DNA from 2 places in the Stenotrophomonas sp. 1L-E-5-B-C3 genome. Region 2 is predicted to be linked to the other one. Evidence: riboswitches for the same ligand, from Rfam matches in the RefSeq annotation. Region 2 holds a riboswitch; the other holds the start of a gene.
The links. Region 2 has a riboswitch for cobalamin ahead of btuB (TonB-dependent vitamin B12 receptor). Riboswitches for the same ligand answer to the same signal wherever they lie in the genome.

Region 1: another riboswitch for cobalamin. It lies ahead of AC0Z6F_RS11545 (epoxyqueuosine reductase QueH); the one in region 2 lies ahead of btuB (TonB-dependent vitamin B12 receptor).

What each region holds. Positions count from the first base shown of each region.
Region 1 is NZ_JBXAWS010000007.1:199,601-202,977, forward strand. Features, by position in the region: gene purU (formyltetrahydrofolate deformylase) at 1-100, shown strand, start outside; gene pncA (bifunctional nicotinamidase/pyrazinamidase) at 213-839, opposite strand; gene AC0Z6F_RS11545 (epoxyqueuosine reductase QueH) at 895-1,581, opposite strand; cobalamin riboswitch at 1,743-1,957, opposite strand; gene AC0Z6F_RS11550 (patatin-like phospholipase family protein) at 2,085-3,377, shown strand, end outside.
Region 2 is NZ_JBXAWS010000013.1:49,645-53,021, forward strand. Features, by position in the region: gene btuB (TonB-dependent vitamin B12 receptor) at 70-1,911, opposite strand; cobalamin riboswitch at 2,029-2,251, opposite strand; gene AC0Z6F_RS15975 (histidine phosphatase family protein) at 2,383-2,961, shown strand; gene AC0Z6F_RS15980 (TfoX/Sxy family protein) at 3,046-3,377, opposite strand, start outside.

The DNA.
Region 1 (3,377 bases), on a different contig from region 2:
GGGCAGCGATACCGAATCGCTGGTGCTGGCACGCGCCGTGCGCCGCCATGTGGAACACCGCATCCTGCTCAACGGGCACCGTACGGTCGTGTTCCGGTAGTGCCGGCCGCTGGCCGGCAACAGCAGAGATCCCGGGGTTGCCGGCCAGCGGCCGGCACTACCGTTTCGGGTCGGATTACCGGTAGCGCCGGGCCGTGCCCGGCGGTTGTGGGTCAGGCGATCGCGATCCCCGCCTTGCCAAGCGCCTCGCGCACCATCGCGTCGTTGGCGTCGGTTACCGGCTTGGTCAGCTCCCACAGGAATCTCACCCGGAAGCCGGACTTCACCGCGTCCTGCGCGCTCCACAGCACGCAGTAGTCGCGGGCCAGGCCGCACACGTGCACCTCGCGGATGCCACGCTCGTGCAGCCAACCGGCCAGGCCGGTGGCGGGGCGGGTACCGTCGGGCCCGTGGTTCTCGCGGAAGGCACTGTATGAATCCACTTGCTGGCGGGTGCCCTTGCGCAGGATCAAGTCGGCCACGGTCCAGTCCACGCCGGGATGCAGGGCGGCACCGGCGCTGCCCTGCACGCAGTGGTCCGGCCACAGGGTCTGCGGCTGCGCGTGCAGCAGGATGGTCTCGAAGGGCCGTCGGCCGGGGTGCTGGCTGGCGAACGAGGCATGGTCGGCCGGGTGCCAGTCCTGGGTCGCCACCACGGTGCGGTAGCGGCGCTGCGCCAGCAGTTCGGCAATCGGTGCTACCAACGCATCGCCCTGGTCGCAGGCCAGTGTGCCACCGGGCATGAAGTCCGGCTGCAGGTCGATCACCAGCAGGGCGACATCGGCGGGCAGGGCGGTCATGGCAGATCCGGTACAACGAAAGGGGCGACCAGCGTGGCCGCCCCATGCGCACACGTCAATCGCCCTGCGGCGTCTCAGCGTCCTGCCCGTAGTACAGCAGGCCGATCTTGATCCGTTCGCGGCCGTTCTCGCGGCGGTGGCGGTTGGCATCGCGCAGCGAGTACACGCAGCCGCAGTATTCCTGCTGATAGAACTGCTCGCGCTTGCTGATCTCGACCATGCGGCTGGCGCCGCCGCCCTTGCGCCAGTTGTAGTCCCAGTACTGCAGGCCTTCATAGCGGGATGCGGCGCGGATGCCACAGTCGTTGATCTGCGCCATGTTCTTCCAGCGCGAAATGCCCAGCGACGAACTGATGGTGTCGTAGCCATGCTCGTGCGCATACAAGGCGGTGCGCTCGAAACGCATGTCGAAGCACATCGTGCAGCGGATACCACGCTCGGGCTCGTTCTCCATGCCGCGTGCACGGCTGAACCAGTTGTCCGTGTCGTAATCGCAGTCGATGAAGGGAATGTTGTGCTGTTCGGCGAAGCGGATATTCTCCTGCTTGCGCAGCTCGTACTCCTTCACCGGGTGGATGTTGGGGTTGTAGAAGAAGATCGCGTAGTCGATCCCGGAGGCGGTGATCGCCTCCATCACTTCGCCGGAGCAGGGTGCGCAGCACGAGTGCAGCAGCAGGCGCTGGCCGTTTTCGGGCAGGGACAGGGTGGGGCGTTGGAGCTCGGTCATCGTCAGGTACCGCATGGACCGCCGGCAACGGCGGTGGCCCATGCATCAGCGCGTGGGTGAACAGGTCTGGCCGGAAACCGTGAACAGGACGCACGCGGCCGCACCGCCTGCAGGCGCAGGACAACGACGGCCCCGGCAACCTCCCCGCGGAGATTCCAGGTCGAGTCAGGGGACGGTCGTGTCCCCCGGCCGGGGCCGGTATTCGGGCTGATGGACACGGGCCGCAGCCCACCTACTACCCGCCGCTTCCCAGGCGTGAGCCCAGTGCTGTTGGCAGGATTCGTTTCCATTCACCGCTGCGGGGCAGCTCCGGAATGGGCGCGCGAGGCGCCTTCACCGGATTCCCGTTTAAATTCCTGCCGCCATCAACGCCACGGCAGGGATACCTTCGGCGTGCCAACGGTGGACGCGTCGAGGGCAATGGTCAAGGGCCAATGAAAGTGCAGGGCTGTGGCTGGTTTCTCAGGCTGTGAGAGCGCCTCTTGCGATACTGGGCACCGACAGACGGGAGGTGGCTCGTGGCGGCGAAGTACTGCGATCTGGTCATGAAAGGCGGCATCACCAGCGGCATCGTGTACCCCAATGCGGTACTGGCGCTGGCCCGCGAATATCGCTTCAAGAGCATCGGCGGCACCTCGGCCGGCGCCATCGCCGCGGCGGTGGCAGCGGCAGCGGCATGCGGTGATCGCCGCCAGCAGGCGGGTGAGCACCTGTCCGGCGACGCAGGCTACAGCGGGCTGTCGGCGGTGTCGGCGCAGCTGTCGCGGCGTGGCTTCATCTACAGCCTGTTCCAGCCGGCGCGAGGCGCTCGTGCAGCGTATCGGCTGCTGGTGGTGCTGACCGGCAATGCCCGCCTGCCGCACAAGTTGCTGTGCCTGGCCGTTGCGGTGTTCGAGATTGCACCGCTGGAAGTGCTGGTATCGCTGGCGCTGCTGCTCGGCCTGGGCTGGTGGGGCGGCGGTTGGAGCGGCGTGGCCGCCACGCTGCTGCCGTCGCTGCTGTGCGCCTATGGTGCCGGCGTGGCCGGTGCCGCGCTGCGCGTGGCCCGGGTGGCGCGGCGCAACCTGTTGGGCCTGTGCAGCGGCCTGGGCCGCGACGCGCGCAGACCGGCATTGACCGAATGGTTGCACGAGTGCCTGCAGCAGCTGTCCGGCAAGCCGCTGGATGCACCGCTCACGTTCGCCGACCTGCACGATGCGCCGCGCTATGCCGGCGAGCCGGACAGCCCGCATGCGATCAGCCTGCAGATGATCACCACCTGTGTGTCGCACAACGAGCCACGCACCTTGCCGCTCGGCGGCGCGCAGTTCTGGTTCCTGCGCGAGGAGTTCGAGCAGCTGTTCCCGGCCGGCGTGGTGCAATGGCTGGTGACGCAGGCCGGCCCACCGCTGGAGGTGGACGGGCGGCAGTACTACCACCTGCCGCAGGGCCCGAAGCTGCCAGTGCTGGTGGCCACGCGCATGAGCCTGAGCTTCCCGTTGCTGATCAGCGCGGTGCCGTTGCATGAGCCCTCGCGCCGCGAACGCCGCTGCGAACCGACCGCGCCTGCGGCCGACCAGGAACACAATGTGGCCGACAGCATGGAAGGGCTGACCAGTGCCGGGCAGACCTGTGGCCCGGTGATCACCGCATTTCGCATCTGCTGGTTCTCCGATGGTGGCATCAGCAGCAACTTCCCGATCCACCTGTTCGATGCCGCGTTGCCGCGCTGGCCGACCTTCGCCATCAATCTGGTCTACCCGCAGCACGCCGAAGACGTGAGCCACGGTAGCAGTGGCCGCCAGGCGCTGGAACACGCGGTGTTCCTGCCC
Region 2 (3,377 bases):
AAGCCGGAACGCGTTGCCGAAGGTCATGATGTTGCCGGCCAGCGGCCGGCACTACCATGACCGTCGCGGTCACTTCGGCTGGTAACGCACGCTCAGCTGGTACTCGCGACCAGGCTGGTTGAACCACGCCACCGTCTCGTAGCGGCGGTCGAACACGTTGGCGGCACGCGCCAGCAGCGACCACTCCGGCGTCAGCGCGTACTCGGCGCGCAGGTCCAGCGTGCCGTAGCCGCCGACCTTCACTGCGTTGGCGGCATCGTCATAGCGCTTGCCCGCACCCTGCACGGTCAGGCCGGCGCGGAAATCACCGAAGCGGCGGTCAATGTCCAGGCGCGCGGTCTGCTGCGCGCGGCGCGGCAGCCAGTTGTCGAACTGGGTGCTGCCGTGGGTGCGGTTGCGTGGGTCGGTGTAGCTTAGCTGCGCATTGATGTCGAAACCGGCCAGCAGCACGCCACCGGTCAGCTCGGCGCCACGGATGCGTGCCTTCTCCACCTGCTGCATTTTCATTGTGGACGCATCGTAGGTGATCAGGTCATCAATGCGGGTCTCGTATACGTCCAGGCCCCAGTGCCAACCTTTGCCGTGCTGCGAAACGCCGAGGTTTGCGCTCTTGGACTTTTCCGGGTTCAACGTTGGCACGCCGCTCCACGGGTCATACAGGTCACTGAAGGTCGGTGCCTTGAACGCCGTGCCGTAGCTGGCATTGACGCGCAGGCCGTGCTCCAGTTCCATCGCCCAGCCCACGCTGCCGGTGGCATGGTTGCCGAACTGCTGGTTGTCGTCGTTGCGCGCGCTGACCTGCAGCTGATGGCGGCCGAAGCGGCCCTGGTACTGCACGAACACGCCGGTGTTGCGGCGGCTGTCGACCAGATATCCGGCGCTGCTGCCATCCAGGTTGTCCTCACTCCAGTCCACGCCGGTGCTCAGCAGCTGACCTTCGGCCAGCGTGATGTCACCCTGCAGCGAGGCGCTGTCACGATGGGTCTGCGCGCTGCCAAACACCCCTGGTGCACCGAAGTTGTCGGATTCATTGTCGCTGCGGCCGACGTTGGCAGTGAATGCCAGGCGTTCGGACGGGGTGTAGCGCACCTTGCCGGCCAGGATCTGCTGGCGGGTTTCCGAGTAGTTGTAGTAACCGTCGTAGTGGTTCTTGCCGTCGGCGCGCAGCGCGCTGCCTTCCACGTTCCACTGGTCGTTGAAGCTGTAGCCGCCACGCAGGCTCTTGGACAGGTTGCGGTAGCCGTCGCGGTCGGGTTCGTCTGCGAAGCAGCCGGCGAACAGCGTGGCCGAGCCGCGGCAGGCATCGATGCCGTCGGAGTGCTGGTAGGCGATGTCGGCGCCGAACCAGCCGCGCTCGGTACCACCGCCGATGCCGCCGCTGGCTTCGCGCAGGCCATTGCTGCCGCCACCGAGCTGGAAGTGCGGGGCGAAGTCGCCCTGGTTGCGGCGGGTGAAGATCTGGATCACGCCGCCGATGGCATCGGCACCGTACAGGCTCGACTGCGGGCCGCGTACGATTTCGACGCGCTCGATCTGCGCCAGCGGCAGGTCCTGGTACATGGCCAGGCCGAGATCGGCGCTGTTGATGCGCACGCCATCCACCAGCACCACGGTGTGGCCGGAGTTGGTGCCGCGCAGGAACAGCGAGCTCTGCTTGCCGAGGCCGCCAGCATTGGTCAGGTTGATGCCTGCGCGGCCGCGCAGCAGCTCCTGCAGCGAGGTGGCCTGGCTGGATTCGATCTGCGCGCGGTCGATTACCTGCGCCGGCGCGATGCTGTACTGCAGGGCGATCGGGGTGCGGGTGGCGGTGACCAGGATCTGGTCAAGCGCGGTGGTGTCATCGGCGGCCTGGGCCAGCGCGGGAAGGGCGGCGAGCACGGCCAGGGACAGCATTCGGGACTGCAGCTTCATCGGGGGAACTCCGGGTGCCACGCACGCCCGCGTGGCGAAGGGGAGGAGCCGCGAAGGCAGGCACGCGCCGATGCCGCAGCACAGGCCGCGATCATCCAGCGCCATGCCCACCGCATCGCGACCTGAGGCTTCCGGGCCGGTCTCCGGGCTTGCCGCCGGGTGGCGCGAGGCCACCGTCCAGGCGCCTTCCCATGCCTGCGGCACAGTGGCGGTGTTGCCTGGAACTGACGTGCTTACCGTTGCGGGGGCAGCGCCGGCATGGCGTGGAATCACGCGTCACCGGCTTCCCGTTTCAACCTGCCGGCCATGGCCGCAGGTCACCTGGAAGTGCGCGCAGTCTACGGCATCGCAGGCAGCCCGTAGCGTCGAGCTTGCTCGACTGCCCTTAGAATGGCCCCTTGATCCCGTGGTGCCGTTGCCGATGTCCGCCCGTTTTCCGTTGTACCTGCGTCGCCCGCATGGGATGCACGCATGATCCTCGACCTGGTCCGCCACGCCGGCAATGGTCGCGATGAATTCCTCGATGGCCGCAGCGATCCGCCGCAGCTGGCCCGCCTGCCACAGGAACTGGTCGAGGCCTACGCCGCGCATCCCTGGGAGCGGGTGATCAGCTCGCCGCGCCTGCGCTCGCTGCACACCGCCATGGCACTGGCCACCCCACGCGGGCTGGACGTGGACGCGGACGAGGAATGGGAAGAACTGGACTTCGGTGATTGGGACGGGCAGTCGCTGTTCGACCTGCCGGAGGATGCGCTGGCCGCTTTCCATGCTGACCCGCATGCGTTCCCACCACCGAATGGTGAAAGCTGGGGCCACTTTGAGCGACGTATCGCACGCGCGCTGGATCGCCTGCTCGATGATGACGATCCGGTGCCGACGCTGGTGGTCAGCCATGGCGGTCCGCTGCGTATGGTGCTGTCGCAGGTCTGTGGACTGCCGATGTCGCTATGCTGGGCCCTGCGCATCGACCACGGCACCCGCCTGCGGGTGTGGCTGGAGCGAGGTGAGGTCGGGCTGGTGGGCGAACTGCTGGAGCTGCAGCAGCCCTGACGAATCCGGTAGCGCCGGGCCATGCCCGGCGAATTCCACATCACCCGCGCTACGCGCTCGCCGGGCATGGCCCGGCGCTACCGGTCAATCCTCGTCGGCGCTCTCGGCCACGCTGTCTTCCGCGTCATCATCGGTGTCGAAGCGCTGCTCATGCACCGGTCCCGAGGCCGGGCCGGCCGCTTTCAACGGATGCGCGGCGATGCGCGCCTCATAGTCCTGCACCAGCGCATCGCGCTGCGGCTCGCTCAGTTCCTGCCAATGGCAGTCCAGCAACGCGCCTTCCAGTGAATAGAGCAGGTTCAAACTGGGCTTGAAGCCGGCGCGCTTGACCTTGACGAAGGCGCCGACCGCGCCGATCGCCACCAGATCCTCGCGGCTGCGCAGGCCGACCTGGCGCAGCCACGCCGCACTCTTCG